DNA from 3 places in the Nocardioides campestrisoli genome. Region 1 is predicted to be linked to each of the others. Evidence: predicted binding sites of a transcription regulator. Region 1 holds the regulator's gene; each other region holds the start of a gene.
The links. Region 1 encodes HrcA, which represses chaperone genes, less so after heat shock. Its sites were predicted from a motif close to TTGGCACTCGNNNNNNNCGAGTGCCAA; they were not measured.

Region 1 (6,854 bases):
CGGCGGTCTCACCCTGCTGCCGGGCCACCTCGGGGCACAGCACCAGGTCGCCGAGGACACCCTCCTCGGGCTCCTCGTCGACCAGACCGGGACGCAGCTCGTCCATCGGGAAGGCGAGGACGTCGGTGGGCCCTTCCTTCTCCATCCACTGGCCGTTGAGCTGGGCGATCGTCTCCTCGTCCACGGCCTTGATGCAGAGCTCGGCCTGCGGGTGGACCCGCATGCTGTCCATCACGAACCGGCTCAGCGCGGCGAGCCGGCGCACGTCGAGCGGCAGGCCCGACTCGTTGAGGATCTCGATGCTCATCGGCGCTCCCTGGTCCCGGCGCCGGCGCTCTCGGCGCGCGCGTCGAACTCGTCGTACGCCGCGACGATCTTGCCGACCAGCCGGTGCCGGACGACGTCGTGGCTGGTCAACCGGTTGAAGACCACGTCCTCGACCCCGGTGAGGATGCTCTCGACCACCTTGAGCCCGGACTTGACACCCCCGGGCAGGTCGACCTGGGTGACGTCACCGGTGACCACGATCTTGGAGCCGAAGCCCAGCCGGGTCAGGAACATCTTCATCTGCTCGGGCGAGGTGTTCTGCGCCTCGTCGAGGATGATGAACGCGTCGTTGAGGGTCCGGCCACGCATGTAGGCCAGGGGGGCCACCTCGATCGTGCCCGCGGCGAGCAGCTTGGGGATCGTCTCGGGGTCGATCATGTCGTGCAGCGCGTCGTAGAGCGGGCGCAGGTACGGGTCGATCTTCTCGCTCAGCGTGCCGGGCAGGTAGCCCAGCCGCTCCCCCGCCTCGACCGCCGGACGGGTCAGGATGATCCGGGTGACCGCCTTGGCCTGCAGCGCCTGGACCGCCTTGGCCATCGCCAGGTAGGTCTTGCCGGTGCCCGCCGGGCCGATGCCGAAGGTGATGGTGTGCTTGTCGATCGAGTCGACGTAGCGCTTCTGGTTCAGCGTCTTGGGCCGGATCGTCCGACCCCGGTTCGACAGGATGTTGAGCGAGAGCACGTCGGCCGGGCGCTCGGTGGTCTCCTGGCGCAGCATCGACACGATCCGCTCGATGGTCTCCGAGGTGACGCCCTGCCCGGTGCGCAGGATCGCGACGACCTCGTCGAGCAGCCGCTCGGCCAGGGCGATCTCGGCGGCGTCACCGTGGAAGGTGACGCGGTTGCCGCGGACGTGCACGTCGGCGTCGAAGGATTCCTCGATCAGCGCGAGGTGCTCGTCGCCCGGTCCCAGGAGGCTGACCATGTTGATGCTGTTGGGCACCACGACGGTGTGCTTGGTGATGAGTGGCGAGTCAGTCATGTTCCCCGTGGGGTGGCCTTTCGGATGGCGGCTTGGCCACCCCATGCTACGTCGGGGCCGGGCACGCCTCCCAGCGAGTTCTCGCCCGGGCGCCCGCTCAGCCGGGGGGCCAGGTCAGCGGTCGCCCGCCGAGCAGGTGCAGGTGGGTGTGGAACACCGTCTGGCCGGCGCCCGCCCCGGTGTTGAAGACCAGCCGGTAGTCGCCGGCCAGCCCCTCGGCCTCGGCGACCGCGTCGGCGACCCGCACCAGGTCCGCGAGCGCCTCGGGTGCCTGGGTGGCCAGCTCGACGGCGTTGGCGTGGTGCTCGCGCGGGACCACCAGGACGTGCGTGGGCGCCTGGGGGTTGATGTCGCGGAACGCCACGGAGCCGTCGCTGGTGTGGACGACCTCGGCGGGCACGTCACCGGCCACCAGCCGGCAGAAGAGGCACGTCTCGGAGGGACTCGGATCGCTCATGAGCGCACTCTCCCACGCGGCGGCCCGAGCTGTCTGCCGCCGGCCCGTCGGCCCCGGCGACCGGGTCGCTACCGCCAGCGCGCCGAGCGCGCCATCAGCGCCGCCACCGCGGCGACCCCGGCGGTCGAGGTACGCAGCACCTCGGACCCCAGACGGGCGACCCGCGCCCCGGCGTCGGTCAGCGCCGCCAGCTCCTCGGGCGAGATCCCGCCCTCCGGGCCGACCACCAGCAGGACCTCGCGCGCGGAGTCCGGCAGCGCGGGCAAGGGGTCGGCGGCGTCCTCGTGCAGGACCACGGCGAGGCCGTCTGCGCCCAGCCCCGCGACGAGGTCGCAGACCTCGGCGGTGGTGGCCAGCTCCCGCACCTCGGGGAACCAGGAGCGGCGCGCCTGCTTCGCCGCCTCGGCGGCCGTGGCCACCCACTTGGCGTGCGACTTGACCGCACGCTCCCCGCGCCAGACCGCGACGCTGCGAGCGGCCGCCCACGGGACGACGACGTCCACCCCGACCTCGGTCAGCACCTCGACCGCCAGCTCGCCGCGGTCACCCTTCGGCAGGGCCTGCACCACGGTGAACGCCGGGCTGGGTCGCGGCGTCTGCTCCAGCGCGGAGACGGTCACCGCCAGGAGCCGCTTGCCGGTGCCGGTCACCTCGCCCTGGGCGGCCAGGCCGAGACCGTCGGTGAGCACCACCTGCTCGCCCACCCGGAGCCGGCGTACGGCGACCGCGTGGTGAGCCTCGGCACCGGTGACCTCGACGACCTCCCCGACCCGGACGCCGGCGAGCGTGGGGACCCGGTGCACGGGCAGCGACATCGCGAGCGCCGTCAGTGCCCGAAGGCGTCGCGCAGCCGGCCGAAGACCGACTTGCCGGACGCCTTCACGGTGCCCTCCGGAGACTCCTCGCCGCGCAGCTGCGACAGCTCGCGGAGCAGCTCCTCCTGGCGGGCGTCGAGGCGGGTGGGCGTCTCGACGATCACGGTGACGACCAGGTCGCCCCGCCCGCCGCGCAGGCCCGGCACGCCCTCGCCGCGGATCACCTGCTCGGTGCCGGACTGGGTCCCGGGCCGGATCTCCAGGTCGAAGGTGGTGGGCTTGTCCTCGCCCTCCTCGTGCAGGTCGGCCTCCAGCAGCGGCAGGACGACGGTGGTGCCCAGCGCGGCCGCGGTCATCGGCACCGAGACCGTGCAGTGCAGGTCGTTGCCGGCACGGATGAACGTCGGGTGCTGGGCGACCCGGATCTCGACGTAGAGGTCCCCGGCGGGCCCGCCGCCGGGGCCGACCTCGCCCTGCTCCGCGAGCTGGACGCGGGTGCCGTCGTCGACGCCCGCGGGGATCTTCACGGTGAGGGTGCGCCGCGAGCGCACCCGCCCGTCACCCGCGCACTCCCGGCACGGGTCAGCGATGACCGTGCCGAAGCCACGGCAGGCGGCGCACGGGCGCAGCGTGCGGATCTCGCCCAGGAACGAGCGCTGCACCTGGGCGACCTCACCGGCGCCGCGACAGGTCTCGCAGGTGGTCGGGTGGGTGCCCGGGGCGGTGCCCTCGCCGTGGCAGGTGGTGCACGCCACCGCGGTGTCGACCTTGATCTCCCGGGTCACGCCGAAGGCGGCCTCGGCCAGCTCGATCTCGAGGGCGATCAGCGCGTCCTGGCCCCGCCGGGTGCGCGGGCGGGGTCCGCGGCCGCCACCGGTCGCCGCGCCCGGTCCGGCGCCGCCGAAGAACGCGTCCATGATGTCGGTGAACGAGAACCCCGCTCCCTGGCCGAACCCCCCGGCGCCGCCGAAGGGGTCGCCGCCGCGGTCGTAGTGCGCCCGCTTCTGCGGGTCCGAGAGGACCTCGTAGGCGCCGGTCACCTCCTTGAACCGCTCCTGGGTCTCGGGGTCCGGGTTCACGTCCGGGTGCAGCTGGCGCGCCAGCCGTCGGTAGGCCTTCTTGATCGTGTCGGCATCGGCGTCCTTGGGCACACCGAGCAACTCGTAGAGGTCCTGGCTCAACTTCGTCCTTCGTCGTGGGTGGGAATGGGCGGGGCGCTCAGGCCTCGTCCAGGATGCGGGAGACGTAACGGGCGACGGCGCGGACCGCTGCCATGGTGCCGGGGTAGTCCATGCGGGTGGGCCCCACGATGCCCAGGCTGGCCAGGGCGTCCTGGCCCGGCCCGTAGCCGGTGGCGACCACACTGGTGCCGGCGAGCTCGGTGTACGGGCCCTCGTGGCCGATCCGGACCGTCACCGCACCGGCGTCCGCCACCTCGCCGAGGAGCTTGAGCAGCACGACCTGCTCCTCGAGCGCCTCCAGCAGCGGCCGCACGGTGGTGTCGAAGTCCTGGCCGAAGCGCGCCAGGTTGGCCGCACCCCCGACCGCGACGCGCTCGTCGCGGCGGTGGTCGGACATCGCGTCGGTGAGCGCCTCGACGACCGCGGTGGTCAGGGCCAGGTCGGGAGCGGGGACCTCGCCCAGCAGGGCCGACAGCGCGGTCGCGGCCTCCGCGATCCGCTGGCCGGACGCGGTCCGGGCGATGCGCTGGCGCAGGTCGACCAGCCGGTCGTCGTCGAGCTCCCCGGTGCCGTCGGGCAGCTCGACCACCCGCTGCTCGACCCGGCCGGTGGACAGGATCAGCACCAGCAGCAGGCGGCCCGGCGCCAGGAGCACGACCTCGACGTGGCGCACGGTGCTGCGCGACAGGGTGGGGTACTGCACGACCGCCACCTGGCGGGTGAGCTGGGAGAGGGTGCGCACGGAGCGCTGGACCACGTCGTCGAGGTCGACCGCACCGTCGAGGAAGGAGGCGATGGCGCGCTTCTCCGCCCCGGTCATCGGCTTGACGGTGGTCAGCCGGTCGACGAAGAGGCGGTAGCCCTTGTCGGTCGGCACCCGGCCGGCACTGGTGTGCGGCTGGTGGATGAATCCCTCGTCCTCCAGCGCGGCCATGTCGTTGCGCACCGTGGCGGGCGAGACCCCCAGCCCGTGCCGTTCCACGAGGGCCTTGGAGCCGACCGGCTCCTCGGTGGCCACGTAGTCCTCCACGATCGCACGCAGGACGGCGAGCTTGCGGTCGTCCGACATGGCTCCTCCAATCCTGGTGTCTCGCGCCGGGCACGGGCTCCGTGCCGCGGTCGCTGGTGTCGGGTCTGTCCCGGTCCGGATGCTGGCACTCTGCTTCCGCGAGTGCCAAGTCTACTAGGCCCGCGAGCGCCGACTAGGCTCGACGGCATGACGCAGCTCGTCGAGGTAGCCGACCGGGTCTGGGTGGCACGGTACGCCGCCTACGACGTGAACGTGACAGTGCTCGGCGGGGAGCGCGGCCTCGTGGTCGTCGACAGCCGCGAGTCCGTGGAGGCGGGCCGCGAGCTGGCGGCCGACGTGGCGGCGCTCGGCCGCGGCGAGGTGGTCGCCGTCGTCAACACCCACGACCACGTCGACCACGTGGGCGGGAACACGGCGCTGGGCGCTCCCGAGGTGGTCGCCCACGAGGACGCGGACGTCCCCACCGCGACCCGCACCTTCTCCTCGGTCAGCACCCTGGACCTGGGCGACCGGGTGGTCGAGCTCTTCCACCCCGGACGGGCCCACACCGCGGGCGACCTGGTCGTCCGCGTGCCGGACGCCGACCTCCTGGTCGTGGGCGACCTCGTGGAGGAGGCGACCCCGCCGTGGTACGGCGCGGACTCGTGGCCCCTGGACTGGCCGATCGCGCTGGACATGGTCCTCGGGCTGGCCTCCGGCAGCACCGTGGTGGTTCCCGGCCACGGCATCCCCGTGGACCGCGACTTCGTCGAGCAGCAGCGCGGCGACGTGGGCATCGTCGCGGAGACCCTGCGCGACCTGGCCGGACGAGGGGTTCCGCGGGCGGAGGCCCTGGCCGCGGCGTCGTGGCCGTTCCCGCCCGAGCACATCGCCGAGGGCGTCGCCCGCGCCTACGACCAGCTCCCCCAGGCCCGGCGCACGCTCCCGCTGGTCTGACCCAGGCCGCGCGACCCGTGTGACCACCCTCACCGCGGGGTACGACGCGACCATGAGCGACCCCACCGACCTGCCCCAGGCCAGCAGCGAGTCCAGCGAGGCGGACGCCGACCACGGCGCCGGCGACACCGCGCCCGACGAGCGCTCGGTCGCCGGCATCGACGACGACCAGCTGCCCGAGGACGTGCGACCCGGCGAGGACAACCCGCTGGCCGAGCCCCTGGACCCCGACGACCCGGAGACCAGGTCGCCCGACGAGCTGGGCATGCACGACGTCCAGGACGACAGCGCCGGCGACAGCTCGGGCGACAGTGCCGGCGAGGACGGTCAGGCCGGCATTCCCGAGGGCTGATCCGCCCCTGCCCGCGCGTCCTTCCCGGGCTGGCCGGGCCGCCGTTCTAGCGTGGTCCGGTGCCTTCCCCCAGTGACCGCTACGGCTCCGACGTCCTCTCCACCGACTGGCGCGCCCCCGCGCGCGGGCGAGCCCAGGACAGGCCCGCCGAGGTCGGCCTGGTGATCGAGGAGGTCACCACCGGCTGGTGCGGCGAGATCGTCGGGATCGACCGCGACCTGCGGACGGTGACCCTGGAGGACCGGCGTTTCACCCGCCGGACCTTCCCGATGGGCCCCGGCTTCCTGCTCGAGGGCGCCCCGGTGGTGCTCACTCCGCCGGTGCAGCGCGCGGCCCCGGCGAAGGCGACCCGCACCGCGTCGGGCTCGGTGGCCGTGCACGGGGCCAAGGCCCGCGTCGCCCGGCAGAGCCGGATCTTCGTCGAGGGCCGCCACGACGCCGAGCTGGTGGAGAAGGTCTGGGGCGACGACCTGCGGATCGAGGGCGTGGTGGTCGAGTTCCTCGGGGGCGTCGACGACCTGGCCGACCACCTCAAGGACTTCAAGCCGGGCCCCGACCGCCGCGTCGGCGTGCTGGTCGACCACCTGGTCCCCGGGTCGAAGGAGAGCCGGATCGCCCAGGGCATCATGCGCTCCGCGGTGGGCAAGCACGTGCTGATCGTGGGCCACCCGTTCATCGACGTCTGGCAGGCGGTCAAGCCGCAGCGACTCGGCTTCGACCGCTGGCCAGACGTGCCGCGGCACATCGACTGGAAGAAGGGCACCTGCCAGCAGCT
Region 2 (6,854 bases), 500 kb from region 1:
ATCAGCGGCATCGGCGTCATCACCTCGTCGACCTTGGTGGTGGCCCACTCGGCGACCGGGGTGAAACGCAGGTCGCGGTTGGTGATGATGCCGATCAGGTGCTGGTCGGGGTCGACCACGGGCAGCCCCGAGACCCGGTACTCCCCGCAGATGCGGTCCAGGTCCTCGAGGGTGGCGTCCGGGCCGATCGTCACGGGATTGGAGATGATGCCCGTCTGGGTCCGCTTGACCAGGTCGACCTGGTAGGCCTGGTCGGTGATCGAGAGGTTGCGGTGCAGCACGCCCATGCCGCCCTCACGCGCCATCGCGATCGCCATCCGCGACTCCGTCACGGTGTCCATCGCGGCGCTGACCAGCGGCACCTTGAGCGAGATCTCCCGGGTCAGCCGGCTCGTGGTGTCGATCTCCGACGGGGCCAGGTCCGACTCCCCGGGGAGGAGCAGCACGTCGTCGTAGGTGAGGCCGAGGCTTGCGAACTTCTCAGGGATCTCCACGCCACCATGCTACGTCGCCTGCTTTGACCCCGATGTCCCCAGACCAGCATGCTGACCTCAGCAGGACGCCACCCGAGGGAGACATGCAGACAGCTCGCACGACCCGCCCCGACGCGCGCTGGGTGGTCGCCGCGATCGCCCTGGCGGCCTTCCTGCTCCGGCTCCCGGGCCTGACCGGACCGCCCGGCGCCGACGAGTCGGGGTTCCTGATCGTGGCCCGCACCTGGGACCCGCAGCCCGACAGCCTGTTCGGACCCTACTTCGTGGACCGGCCCCCGCTGCTGCTGCTGGTGATCCGGCTGGCCGACGCGGTGGGCGGCCTCACCGCCGTACGCCTGCTCGGGGCCCTGTCCTGCGCCGTGCTGGTCCTCACCGCAGCGGCCTGCGCGCGGCTGATCGCGGGGCGCCGGGCACCGGCCTGGGTCGCCGTCTGCGTGGCGGCGGCCACCTCGACCCCGCTCATCGACCCGGTGCACGTGAAGGGCGAGCTGCTGGGCATCCCCTTCGTGATGGCCGGCTGCTGGCTCGCCCTGCTGGCCCTGCGCCGGGAGTCCGCGGGGCTCGCGCTGCTGGCCGGCGCCCTGGCCTCGCTGGCGGTCGGCCTCAAGCAGAACCTGCTGGGCGCGCTCGTCTTCGCCGCGGTCCTGCTGGTCGGCTCCGTGCTCAGCGGCCGGATCAGCGGCCGCGTCTTCACCCGGCTCGCGCTGGCCGGGCTGCTCGGGGCTGCCCTGCACCCGGCGGTCACGGTGGCCTGGGCGCAGTGGGCGGGCGTCGACCTGGCCACTCTGTGGCACACGGTGGTCTCCTTCCGCGCCGAGGCCAGCGAGGTGCTCTCCTCCCGACCCTCCAAGAGCGCCGAGATCCGGGCCTGGGCCCTGCTCGCGGTGGGCGTGCTCACCGGGATCTTCGCGGTGCTCGCCTGCTTCCTGGCGCTGCTGCCGGTCCAGTGGCGGATCAACGCTCCCCTGACCGCGGCGATCGCGGCGATGTGCGCCTACGACGTCCTCGCGGTGGTGGTCAGCGGCAGCTACTGGCTGGACTACCTGTTCGCCCTGATCCCGGTCACCGCGCTGGCAGCCTCGGCCCTGATCGGAAGCCTGGACCCGGGGTCCGCGGTGATCCCGGCGGCCGTGGGCGCCGTGGTGCTCTCCTGCACCGTGGGCATGGTCGCCTGGCTGGTCTTCAGCCCGGCCTGGATCAGCAGCATCCACGCCGACGACACCGGCCGGGCGATCGGCGAGGTCTCCCAGCCCGGGGACACCCTGGTCGTCTACGGCGGGCAGGCGGACATCCAGCTCACCAGCGGCCTGTCCTCCCCGTACACCCACCTGTGGAGCCTTCCGATGCGGACGCTCGACCCCGACCTGGACGAGCTCACCGAGCTGGTCGAGGGGCCCGACGCCCCCACCTGGCTGGTCGAGGCGGCGTACTTCGGAGCCTGGAACCAGGAGGCCGGCGCCCGCCTGCGCGCCGCGGTCCGGGAGAAGTACGACGACGTGGTGCCGGAGTGCGGGGACGCCCAGCGCATCTGGCGGCTCAAGAGCGCAGACCGGGCCACCCCGCAGCCCGCCTGCTGAGGCCCGGGACGACGAACGGCCCGTCACCCCTCGGGGTGACGGGCCGTTCGGCTGACGAGTCAGACGCGGTCAGTGACCGTGCCCGTGGCCGTGACCGGCCGCCGGAGCGTCGTCCTCCTCCTCGGGCTTGTCCACCACCAGGGTCTCGGTGGTGAGCAGCATGCCCGCGATGGAGGTCGCGTTGACCAGGGCGGACCGGGTCACCTTGACCGGGTCCAGCACGCCCTGGGCGACCAGGTCGCCGTACTCGTCGGTGGCGGCGTTGTAGCCGTTGCCCACCCCGAGCTCGCGGACCTTGGTGGTGACGACGTAGCCGTTGACCCCGCCGTTCTCGGCGATCCAGCGCAGCGGCTCGTCGGCGGCCTTGCGCACCACGCGCACGCCCATCGCCTCGTCACCGGTGAGGCCGAGTCCGTCCTCCAGGACGGAGACGGCGTGCACCAGGGCGGAGCCGCCCCCGGCGACGATGCCCTCCTCGATCGCGGCACGGGTCGCGGAGACCGCGTCCTCGATCCGGTGCTTCTTCTCCTTCAGCTCCACCTCGGTGTGGGCGCCGACCTTGATCACGCACACACCGCCGGCGAGCTTGGCGAGCCGCTCCTGGAGCTTCTCCCGGTCCCAGTCGGAGTCGGTGTTCTCGATCTCGGCCTTGATCTGGTTGACCCGGGCCTCGACCTCGCCGGAGTCACCGGCGCCGTCGATGATCGTGGTGTGGTCCTTGGTGACCACCACGCGCCGCGCCTGGCCGAGCACCTCGAGCCCGACCTGGTCGAGCTTGAGGCCGACCTCGGGCGCCACGACCTGACCGCCGGTCAGGGTCGCGATGTCCTGCATCATCGCCTTGCGACGGTCGCCGAACGCGGGGCTCTTGACCGCGACGGCGTTGAACGTGCCGCGGATCTTGTTGACCACCAGGGTGGAGAGCGCCTCGCCCTCGACGTCCTCGGCGAGGATGAAGAGCGGCTTGCCCGCGGCGATGACCTTCTCCAGCAGCGGGAGCAGCTCGGCGATCGCCGAGATCTTGCCCTGGTGCAGCAGGATGTACGGGTCGTCGAGGACGGCCTCCATCCGCTCGGGGTCAGAGACGAAGTAGGCCGAGATGTAGCCCTTGTCGAACTGCATGCCCTCGGTGAACTCCAGCTCGGTGCCCATGGTGTTGGACTCCTCGACCGTGATCACGCCGTCCTTGCCGACCTTGTCGAAGGCCTGGGCCAGGAGGTCGCCGATGTGGGCGTCGCGGCTGGAGATCGTGGCCACCGAGGCCATGTCCTCACGGGTCTCGACCTCACGGGCGGCCTCGCGCAGGGCGTCGCCGACGGCCTCGGCGGCCGCGTCCATGCCGCGCTTGAGGCTCATCGGGTTGGCGCCGGCGGCGACGGCGCGCAGGCCCTCGTGCACCATCGCCTGGGCCAGCACGGTGGCGGTCGTGGTGCCGTCACCGGCGACGTCGTTGGTCTTGGTGGCGACCTCCTTGGTGAGCTGCGCACCGAGGTTCTCGAACGGGTCGTCGAGCTCGATCTCACGGGCGACGGTGACACCGTCGTTGGTGATGGTCGGCGCGCCCCACTTCTTGTCCAGGACGACGTAGCGGCCCTTGGGGCCGAGCGTCACCTTGACGGTGTTGGCAAGCTTGTCGACTCCGCGCTCGAGGGCGCGACGAGCACTCTCGTCGAACTCCAGGATCTTGGGCATGTGGACTCCTTCTCAGAAAAAAGCGAATCCCGGACGACCGACCGACCGACACGGCGTGCGCGAGGGGCGGTGGTCGTCCGGGACCGGGGAACGATCAGGAAACGATGGCCAGCACGTCGCGGGCCGAGAGGATCAGGTACTCGCCGCCGGAGTACTTCACCTCGGTGCCGCCGTACTTGCTGTAGATGACCTTGTCGCCCACGGAGATGTCCATGGGGATGCGCTCGCTGCCACCCTCGTTGAACCGACCGGGGCCCACGGCCACGACCTCGCCCTCCTGGGGCTTCTCCTTGGCGGTGTCCGGGATGACCAGGCCGGAGGCCGTGGTCTGCTCGGCGTCGAGCGGCTGCACGACGATGCGGTCCTCGAGGGGCTTGATGTTGACCGACACGTTGTCGACCTCCACTTTCTCCACGTAGCGTGCGCCCGCGGGCGCGGACTCAGTTTTGTCTGGGACTCTCGCGCCTGACCTGCGCCGTCGCGGGGGTCGCGGATCGCTTGCGAGATGCTGGCACCCTCGGGTCGAGAGTGCCAAGGGCCACGTTAGCACTCCCCCCGATCGAGTGCCAGACAGGTGACTTCCTGACAGGATGGCGGCGTGGACCTCGAGACCTTCCGCTGGCTGCTCACCGACGACGGCCAGCGCCTGATCGACACGGCCACCCACGCCTACGCCGACGCCGGTGCCGACCCGCTGCGCGCCACCGCCGCCGTCCGCCGGGTCGAGTCCGACCCCGACCGGGCCGCCGCAGCGCTCACCGTGGTCGCCCTGCGGGTGCGCGCGGTGCCGAAGTTCGGCCCCGACGCGGTCTCGATGTACTTCTCCCCCGACGCCCTGGAGCAGGCCACCCGCCGCCGGGTGGCGGACCACCGCGCCGCCCGGCTCGCCGCGGCGCAGCCCTCGTCGGTGGTGGACCTCGGGTGCGGGATCGGCGGCGACCTGATCGCCTTCGCCCGGGCCGGCCTGGTGGCGGCCGGCGTCGACCTGGACCCCGTCCGGGTCGCCATGGCCGAGGCCAACCTGGCCGCCCTGGGCCTGGAGGGGGCCGCGATGGCCACCGACGCGACCCGGATGGACCTGGCCCCGTTCGGCGCCGTCTTCGCCGACCCCGCCCGGCGCGGCGCCCGCGGACGCATCTTCGACCAGGACGGCTGGACCCCGTCGTGGGACTTCGTCACCGCCCTGCTGGCCCGGCCGGAGGGGTCGGGGGCGGTCGTCAAGGTCGCGCCCGGGATCCCGCACGCCCTGGTGCCCGAGGGTGTCGAGGCGGAGTGGGTCAGCGACGAGGGTGAGGTGAAGGAGGCCGCCCTGTGGTCCTCCGGCCTGGCCACCACCTCGCGCCGCGCCACGGTGATCAGCGGCGCCGGCCTGGCCTCGCTCACCGCCGAGGACGACCCGTACGCCGGCCGGGACCGGCCCGTGCGCCCGTTGGGGCAGCACCTCTACGAGCCGGACGGCGCGGTGATCCGGGCGGGCCTGGTGACCGCGGTCGCCGCGGGGGTGGAGGGTGGGCTGCTGGACCCGCACATCGCCTACGTCACCTCGGACAAGTCGTTCCGGAGCCCGTTCATGCGCGCCTACTACGTGATCGACGAACTGCCGTTCCGGGAGAAGCAGCTGCGGGCGGCCCTGGCCGAGCGCAACGTCGGCCCGCTGACCATCAAGAAGCGCGGGGTCGACGTGGTGCCCGAGCAGCTGCGCAAGCGGCTGGCGCTGACCGGTGACGAGGAGGCGACGATCGTGCTCACCCGGATCGACGGCGTCGGCCGGGCGCTGCTGGTGCGTCCGTTCTGAGCACGGCGACCACCCGGCCCACTCGTCTCAGGCCCACTCGTCTCAGGCCCACTCGAAGGTGGCCAGCACACCCTCGACGAACTCGGCGCGCTCCTTCTTGGTCGTGTACTTCGTCGTGTCGAGGTGGAAGAAGAGCGTGAGCTTCATCCCCTGGTGCATCGCCCCGAACTCCTCGTACCAGACGACTTCGTCGCGGTCCCTGATCCCGGCGAAGTGGTAGACCTCCACGCCGTCGAGGGTCCTGTCGGGCAGTCGGCGCACCCGGGGCGAGACGTTCTTGTGGCTGGAGAGCGCGTCCCGGGCGATCTCCTCCAGCGGGGCCTCCCGGACGAAGAGGATCTCCCCCATCGCCACCCAGCTGACGCTGTCGACGTCCTTGGCCGAGATCTGGGTGCTGATCAGCGCGTCGTGGGTCCACCCCTCGGGTGCCCGCATCTTGCCGGTCTCGAGCTCCAGGTACTTCCCGGTGGCCGGGGCGACCGAGGCCGACGGCGCCGGCGCCTCGGTCTCCGGGCTCGGCGTGGGCGACGCGCTCGCGGGCGCTCCTCCCCCGGCGCCGGCTCCCTCGTCGGCCCCCTCGTCCTGGGCGCAGCCCGCCAGGAACGCCAGGACGGTCAACGACAGGATCGTGCGCAGCACGGATCGGCCCACGGGTACCCCTCCTCCGAGATCAGGGCGACAGGATAGCGACCCGGCCGACGCGGGCCGGCGCGAGCGGGGGCGCCGTAAACGTGCCAAGATTCGCTGGTTTGGGGGCGACGGAACGTGGGCACGCTCCCCGGCGACCAGGCACGAAGGGGAGAAAAGTCATGCCAGCCATCCCGCTGATCGACGGAATCGGGACAATCGGCGCCCTCAGAGCCATGCAGATGGACGAGGACACGATCGCCCAGATCACCAAGATGCTCGAGACCCATGCCGCCGAGCTGCAGCAGCAGCAGCCGACCGACATCAGCCGCAGCGACTTCGGCGGCTCCTGGTGGGGCGGCGAGTTCGGTCGTCACGCCGAGAAGGCCCAGGCCAACGTGGTCCAGGCGATCGTCGACATGGTCGCGGGCCTGCGCGGCTTCAAGACCGGCATCAAGGAGCACCAGCAGCACGTCGTCGACGTGGACGAGGTGGAGGCAGCGGGTCGGCTGAAGCCGATCCAGACCATGATCGAGCAGTCGGCCGCCTGCGCCACCGGCGGCGACCTGAAGACCGACACCGTCGGGACCAACGCCTGCACGCCCGCGCCCGAGGAGGACTCCTGATGGTGTCGCGCTACCACCGGTCACGCCTCAAGCAGGCAATCCA
Region 3 (6,854 bases), 630 kb from region 1:
GTAGCCCAGCCGGGTCTCCCGGTCCAGGTCGCCGGCGGGGTCGGAGGAGGCGTGGCCGCGGTAGTCGGTGTGCAGCACCGCGAAGCCCTGACGGGCCAGGTAGTCCTGCTCCCGGCTCAGCCCCTGGCCGGTGGCGTAGACCGACGGCTCGATGTAGCCGTGGTTGAGCACCACCCCGGGGAAGGGCCCCTTCCCCGTCGGGATCAGCAGCACCCCGGAGACCCGCAGGTCGCCACTGCGGTAGCGCACCTCGTACTCGGTGTACGCCGGGTCGTCGACCGAGACGCGTAGCCGTCTCGGCCGCTCGCTGGTGAGCTCGTCGTCCATCAGGGAGGGCAGGGACCACGGCGACCGAGGCTGCGGAGTCTCGTCCTCGGGAGCCTGCGTCGGCGACGGCGTCACCGACTCCGCCGCGTCCGGCGTGCGCGCGGCCTTCTCCGCCTCCTCAGTGCAGCTGGCCAGCACCAGCAGGCCGATCAGCAGGGGCAGGATCCGTCGCACCTCGCCCACGGTAGCCCGGGTCGGGATCAGCGCAGCGGGTCGAACGGCTGGAGCGGAGCGGGCAGCCGGCCGGTGACGATCCGCTCGGCCAGCAGCCTCCCCGTGGTCGGCCCCAGGGTGATCCCCCACATGCCGTGTCCGCCGGCGACGAAGACCCGGTCGGACCGGGTGGCCCCGACCAGCGGCAGCCCGTCGGGGGTGCAGGGCCGGGCGCCGACCCACTCGTCGCGCCGGGCGCCGAGCTCGGCGCCGCGCAGCAGCGGTCGGGCGGCGTCCACGATCGCCTCGATCCGCCGGGTGTCCAGGCCGGCGTCGGCGGGCCGGAACTCCATCATCCCGGCGATCCGCAGCCGGTCGCCGTCCGGCGTGCAGGCGACCCGCTGCGACGGGAAGTAGACCGGCCCGGCCGGGACCGGGTCGATCGGCACGGTGAAGGAGTAGCCGCGGCCCGCCTGCACGGGCAGCGTCACCCCGAACGGCCGGGCGAGCTGGTTGAGCCAGGCGCCCGAGGCGATCACCACGGCGTCGTAGGACTCGCCGGCCACCTGCACCTGGTCGCCGCGCTGCTTGAGGGCGTCGACCTGGACCCCGCTGACGATCCGGGCGCCCCGGCGTCGTACCTCCTCGGCGAGCGAGGCGACGTACGTGCTGGGCGTCAGGTAGCGCTGGCCGTCGAGCCGGATCGCGGCGCCGATGGCCGGGGAGAGCGCGGGCTCCAGGCTCCGCGCCTCGTCGCCGCTGAGGACCTCGTAGTCCAGCTCCTGCCCGCTGGCGCGGATGTGCTCGATCTCCTCGAGCAGCACGGCCCGCTCGGCCGGCGTCCGGTACGCCGCCAGGAACGGCTTGGCCTCGGGCGTGGGCGCCGCCACCCCGCCGTCGCGGAGCCGGTCGAAGCCGTCGAGCGCCAGGGAGTTGATGGGCACCAGCGCACGCATCGCCTCCCGCCAGCGCTCCATCGTGGAGTTGCGGGCGAAGCGGACCAGGAAGGAGAGCAGCCGGCGGTCGGTGGTGATCGGCACGTAGACCGGCGACTTGGGGCTGACCACCGCCCGGATGCCGTACTTGAGCACGGCCGGCTCCGGCAGCGGCGTCGCCAGCCCCGGCGTCAGCCAGCCGGCGTTCCCCCACGAGGAGCCCGCGGCCACGCCGGTGCGGTCGAGCACCGTGACCCGGACGCCCTGCTCCTGGAGGAACCAGGCGGTCGCGAGACCGACCATCCCAGCTCCGACAATCGCGACGTGGTCCGGCCTCTGCGCTCCCATGGAGGCAGCATGCCCCGGATCTGTGACACACGCCACCCATCAGGCGCATCAAGTGTCACAAGCGCGCCGGACATGGTCGCCCCGACATGGGAGCAGGGCCCCCGCCGAAGCGAGGGCCCTGCCGATGGTGCGTGTCTGATCCGAGGATCAGAAGTCCATGCCACCCATGCCACCGGTCGGGTCGCCGCCCATGGGCGCCGCCTTCTCCGGCTTGTCGGCCACGACGGCCTCGGTGGTCAGGAACAGCGCCGCGATGGAGGCGGCGTTCTGCAGGGCGGAGCGCGTGACCTTCGCCGGGTCGATGATGCCCTCGGCGATCATGTCGACGTACTCGCCGGTGGCCGCGTTGAGGCCGTGGCCCGACTCCAGGTTGCGCACCTTCTCCGCGATGACGCCACCCTCGAGACCGGCGTTGATCGCGATCTGCTTGAGCGGGGCCTCGGTCGCCTTGCGGACGATCTCGGCACCGGTCGCCTCGTCGCCCGAGAGGTCCAGCTTCTCGAAGACGTTCTTGGCGGCCTGCACCAGGGCAACGCCACCACCGGCGACGATGCCCTCCTCGACGGCAGCCTTCGCGTTGCGAACGGCGTCCTCGATGCGGTGCTTGCGCTCCTTGAGCTCGACCTCGGTGGCCGCGCCGACCTTGATCACCGCAACGCCGCCGGCCAGCTTGGCCAGGCGCTCCTGCAGCTTCTCGCGGTCGTAGTCGGAGTCCGACTTCTCGATCTCGGCGCGGATCTGGTTGACCCGGCCCTCGATCTGGCCACTGTCGCCCGAGCCCTCGACGATGGTGGTCTCGTCCTTGGTGATGACGACCTTGCGGGCCTGGCCGAGCAGCTCGATGCCCGCGGTGTCCAGCTTGAGGCCGACCTCCTCGGAGATGACCTGGCCGCCGGTCAGGATCGCGATGTCCTGCAGCATGGCCTTGCGGCGGTCGCCGAAGCCCGGAGCCTTGACGGCGACGGACTTGAAGGTGCCCTTGATCTTGTTCACGACCAGGGTCGACAGCGCCTCGCCGTCGACGTCCTCGGCGATGATGACCAGCGGCTTGCCGGACTGCATGACCTTCTCCAGCAGCGGGAGCAGGTCCTTGACCGACGAGATCTTGGAGTTCGCGATGAGGATGTAGGGGTCCTCGAGGACCGTCTCCATGCGCTCGGGGTCGGTGACGAAGTAGGCCGAGATGTAGCCCTTGTCGAACCGCATGCCCTCGGTCAGCTCGAGGTCGATGCCGAAGGTGTTCGACTCCTCGACGGTGATGACGCCTTCCTTGCCGACCTTGTCCATCGCCTCGGCGATGGCGTCGCCGACCGTGGTGTCGCCACCGGCGGAGATGGTCGCGGTGGACGCGATCTGCTCCTTGGTCTCGACGTCCTTGGCCATGCTCAGGAGCTCGGTGGAGACAGCCTCGACGGCCGCCTCGATGCCGCGCTTGAGACCCATCGGGTTCGCGCCCGCAGCCACGTTGCGCAGGCCCTCGCGGACCATCGCCTGGGCGAGCACGGTCGCCGTCGTCGTACCGTCACCGGCGACGTCGTCGGTCTTCTTGGCAACTTCCTTGACGAGCTCGGCACCGATCTTCTCGTACGGGTCCTCGAGCTCGATCTCCTTGGCGATCGACACACCATCGTTCGTGATGGTGGGCGCGCCCCACTTCTTCTCGAGGACGACGTTGCGACCCTTGGGGCCCAGCGTCACCTTGACCGCGTCGGCGAGCGTGTTCATGCCACGCTCGAGACCACGACGGGCCTCCTCGTTGAAAGCAATCAGCTTCGGCATAACTCCTGTGATTCCTTTTCGGGAGTTTGGGGGTGCGGCCCTGATGGGTTGCCCGCGACGGACGATCCGGCTGCCCGGCGAACCCTTCCCGCCGGCGCTTCGGACCTCAACGTCACCAGTCCGCTTCTGTCACTCTCATGCTGAGAGTGCCAACTCCATGTTTAGCACTCGGGTGGTGGGAGTGCAAACGCCCCGACCGCGCTCGAGCGGTCGGGGCGTTGCGGGTCGCGGAGCTAACGCGGCAACCGGATCAGCTTGACGCCACCCGAGAGCGATCCCAGTGCGGTCTGGAAGATCGGGCCGAGCTCGGACCCGTTGGAGGCGCAGAAGTAGAAGTCGCCGTCGCCGTTCTCGTCGGTCTTCTCCTTCGTGGTGCTGCAGTCGCTCTCCGCCTTGGACGCCTCGCCCGTGCCTGGGTGTGGCGACGCAGCGGCAGCCAGCGCGTTACGGACCTTCGGCGTGCTCTTGCTGTTGCCGCAGTTGGCCGTGTTGGCAGACCCGAAGCCGACCGTGATGATGATGACTCCCTCGTCCTTGGTCTGCGTGGCGATGTCGTTGAAGTTCTTGCAGGCCTGACTCACCTGGCTGGATTCTTCTCCCCCGACCCCCATGTCGCCGGGGGTGTTCAGGCTGAGTCCGGTGCTGTGCTCGTCGAGCACCTCCTGAGGCATGCCGTCGGTCTCGAAGATGATCGCCTTGCGAACAGTCCCAGGACGGTCGGCAGGCAGGGATCCCAGGTTGTTGATGTCCCACCCGAGGAGGTAGCGCGCCGCGCCCTTGAGCGCGCTCGCCGGGTGCGTCTTGTACGAGCCTGAGGACGCCTCGTTCCGGATGCACCCGACCCCGGCGACGAGCTCACTGCTGTAGTTGAGCGTCGGGGTGGTCGCGCCGGTCAGGTAGTTGTTGCTGAACGGGACCGCGACCCAACTGCCCCCCTTCACCTGGACCTGGAGGTCGGCGGCCACCCGGTTGTTGTAGGCGGTGGTGGTCTCCCCGCTCTTCTTCGATGGCTTCGAGTAGTCCTGCGGATCCGTCCGGCAGGTGGCGCTGGTCCCCTTGGACTTGTGCAGCGCCCCGAGGGCGACGTAGTGCATCAGCGGGTTCATCGTCTTCAAGGCGCCCTCGATCCCGGTGACCATGGCCTTGCGGTTGGTCTCGCTCATCGAGCCAGTGCGGTCCGCCATGATCACCACGTCCATCGGGTTGGGTGTGGAGGTGCCGCAGGAGCCGGCGCACGCCGTGGAGACCACGACCCCCGTGTTGCCCTCGTCGAAGCCGATCACGGGGGCGAAGCCGTACTTCACGGTCTTGCTGTCCCACACCGAGATCGTGTTGCACGAACCGACGACTGGATCGCACGGGATCGCGCAGATGGCCTCGTTGCAGGTGAACCCGTCCTTGGTGGGGGTCTTCCGGGGGTAGTTGGTGGTGTTGTAGGGAGTCTTTGCGCCCGGCTTGCACGTGGCGGGGATCTGCGTCCAGTCCGGAGCGAGCGGGTTCACCTTGGTGTTGGAGGCCACCACGCAGTAGAGCTTGCCCTCCGGGCTCGAGTCGGGATCCGCAGCCTTGGCAGTCGCCACCGCGGCGGCGAGGGCGGCGGACCCGCTGGTCGTGAGACTGAACGACGCCTCGTGGGCAGCCATGTCGATGGTGTCGTGCAGACGCTGCTTGGCGGCGACCTGACTGGCGATGTCCACGCCGATGGCCGCTGCAGCGAAGAGCACCACGACGACCACCGCCATGATGATCGCGACGGCGCCACGATCGTCGCCCCGACGGCTACCTTCGGACATTCGAGACAGCCTCACAAAACGGTTCATGGTCATTCGATCCTCATCTGCGCGGTGCGATCGAGACTGATGGAGTCGCCGAAGAAGATGCTGACCGGCGTGATCATCTTGTGGTTGTACTTGACGGTCACGACCGCCCAACCGTTGGAGACCGCATCGGCGTCGTAGTTGCTGCCGCACGCCGCCTTGGTCGGCTTGATGCACGTCACCTGGACCACCGCCCCCGCGACCCCGTCGAGACTCTGCTGGGCAACGGCGATGATGTCGGCCTTGCCCCCCCCGAGGCTGGCCTCGCGCGCAGCGTCTCGCGTGGCGTTGTTGATGACGGAGTGCCGGTTGATCGCGTAACCGAAGTCCACGATGCCGAAGACCAGCATGAACAGGATCGGCATGATCAGCGCGAACTCGACGGCGGCCGCCCCCCGCTCCCCGCGGCGCCTACGACGTATCGACATGGGTCTCCTCAAGCAGTCGCGCCGGCCGCGGCCCGGTGGAGGTACCACCGGGTAGGGCACAGCGGCACGACTGTACGAACGCGCTCAGAGCCCGGACACAGATTCAGGCAAAAATGGCCCGAACGGTCTAGTCCCGCTGTCCCTTCGGCTGACCATCGGGGTAGCGCTCGCTCAGCACCGTCCACTTGTTGGTGCCCTCGAGGTTGTCGCCCTTCTCGATGATCACCAGGTTGTGGAAGCAGTGCACCGCCTTCACCCAGCGGTCGGCGTACGACGGCTCGTGCGGTACGACGTACTCCTCGTGGTTGAGGCCGTCGACGAGGTCCTTGACCAGGTCCATCGTGGTGCCGCGGGCATGCCGGTCCTCGGCCCCGCCCCACTCGGGCCAGTAGGAGGTCTGGGTGTCCTCGATCGCGTAGATACCGCCGTCGGGCAGCAGCGGGAAGAGGATCTCGAAGGTCCGCCGGATGTGCGCGGGCACGTGCGAGCCGTCGTCGATCACCACGCGCGGGACGCCCTGTTCGTCGAGGATCCGCCGCAGCACCGCCTCGTCGGTCTGGTCGCCGCGGTACGTGGTGATCCGGTTGCGGTCGACGAACGACTTGTCCTCGATGTCCAGGCCGACGATGTTCGCCTTCGGGAAGAACCACTTCCACGCCTTCAGCGACGCGCCGCCCTGCCGGTTGCGGGCGTAGCCGCCGACCCCGATCTCCAGCAGGGTGAACTCCTCGTCGCGCAGGTGCTCGAGGAACCGCTGGTAGTGCGGGGTGTAACGGTGCACGCCCCACTTGTCGGTGCCGAAGTGCTGGGCGAGCTCGGTGAGGCTGCGCCCCTTCAGCGGGGGCTGCGTCGAGGGTTCGTCCGGCACGCCGCCACCCTAGTGGGCCACGACACGTCTAGCCCGCCGGGCGGATGAGTACACCGACTCATGGCGCCGCCGCCGCGCCGACACCACGATGTGCCCATGGACCCCACCACCGCACGCCGCGAGCCGGCGTCGTACGCCGTTCCTGCGACGCCGGGCCAGCTGGCCTGGCTCCGGGACCAGGTCGACGACTGGCGGGCAG

Region 2: the regulator HrcA is predicted to act here: its motif matches at 4,307-4,333, upstream of groES (co-chaperone GroES).
Region 3: the regulator HrcA is predicted to act here: its motif matches at 3,704-3,730, upstream of groL (chaperonin GroEL).

Annotation. Positions count from the first base shown of each region.
Region 1 is NZ_CP061768.1:2,670,440-2,677,293, forward strand. It holds gene ybeY (rRNA maturation RNase YbeY) at 1-307, opposite strand, end outside; gene H8838_RS12555 (PhoH family protein) at 304-1,308, opposite strand; gene H8838_RS12560 (histidine triad nucleotide-binding protein) at 1,406-1,765, opposite strand; gene H8838_RS12565 (16S rRNA (uracil(1498)-N(3))-methyltransferase) at 1,834-2,580, opposite strand; gene dnaJ (molecular chaperone DnaJ) at 2,592-3,761, opposite strand; gene hrcA (heat-inducible transcriptional repressor HrcA) at 3,799-4,830, opposite strand; gene H8838_RS12580 (MBL fold metallo-hydrolase) at 4,978-5,727, shown strand; gene H8838_RS12585 (hypothetical protein) at 5,780-6,079, shown strand; gene H8838_RS12590 (DUF3097 domain-containing protein) at 6,139-6,854, shown strand, end outside.
Region 2 is NZ_CP061768.1:3,172,762-3,179,615, forward strand. It holds gene guaB (IMP dehydrogenase) at 1-494, opposite strand, end outside; gene H8838_RS14840 (hypothetical protein) at 578-2,071, shown strand; gene groL (chaperonin GroEL) at 2,141-3,763, opposite strand; gene groES (co-chaperone GroES) at 3,858-4,154, opposite strand; gene H8838_RS14855 (class I SAM-dependent methyltransferase) at 4,362-5,558, shown strand; gene H8838_RS14860 (hypothetical protein) at 5,601-6,209, opposite strand; gene H8838_RS14865 (hypothetical protein) at 6,422-6,811, shown strand; gene H8838_RS14870 (hypothetical protein) at 6,811-6,854, shown strand, end outside.
Region 3 is NZ_CP061768.1:3,300,646-3,307,499, forward strand. It holds gene H8838_RS15485 (alpha/beta hydrolase family protein) at 1-501, opposite strand, end outside; gene H8838_RS15490 (NAD(P)/FAD-dependent oxidoreductase) at 528-1,763, opposite strand; gene groL (chaperonin GroEL) at 1,911-3,542, opposite strand; gene H8838_RS15500 (pilus assembly protein TadG-related protein) at 3,776-5,368, opposite strand; gene H8838_RS15505 (TadE/TadG family type IV pilus assembly protein) at 5,365-5,787, opposite strand; gene H8838_RS15510 (class I SAM-dependent methyltransferase) at 5,915-6,655, opposite strand; gene H8838_RS15515 (DUF2157 domain-containing protein) at 6,752-6,854, shown strand, end outside.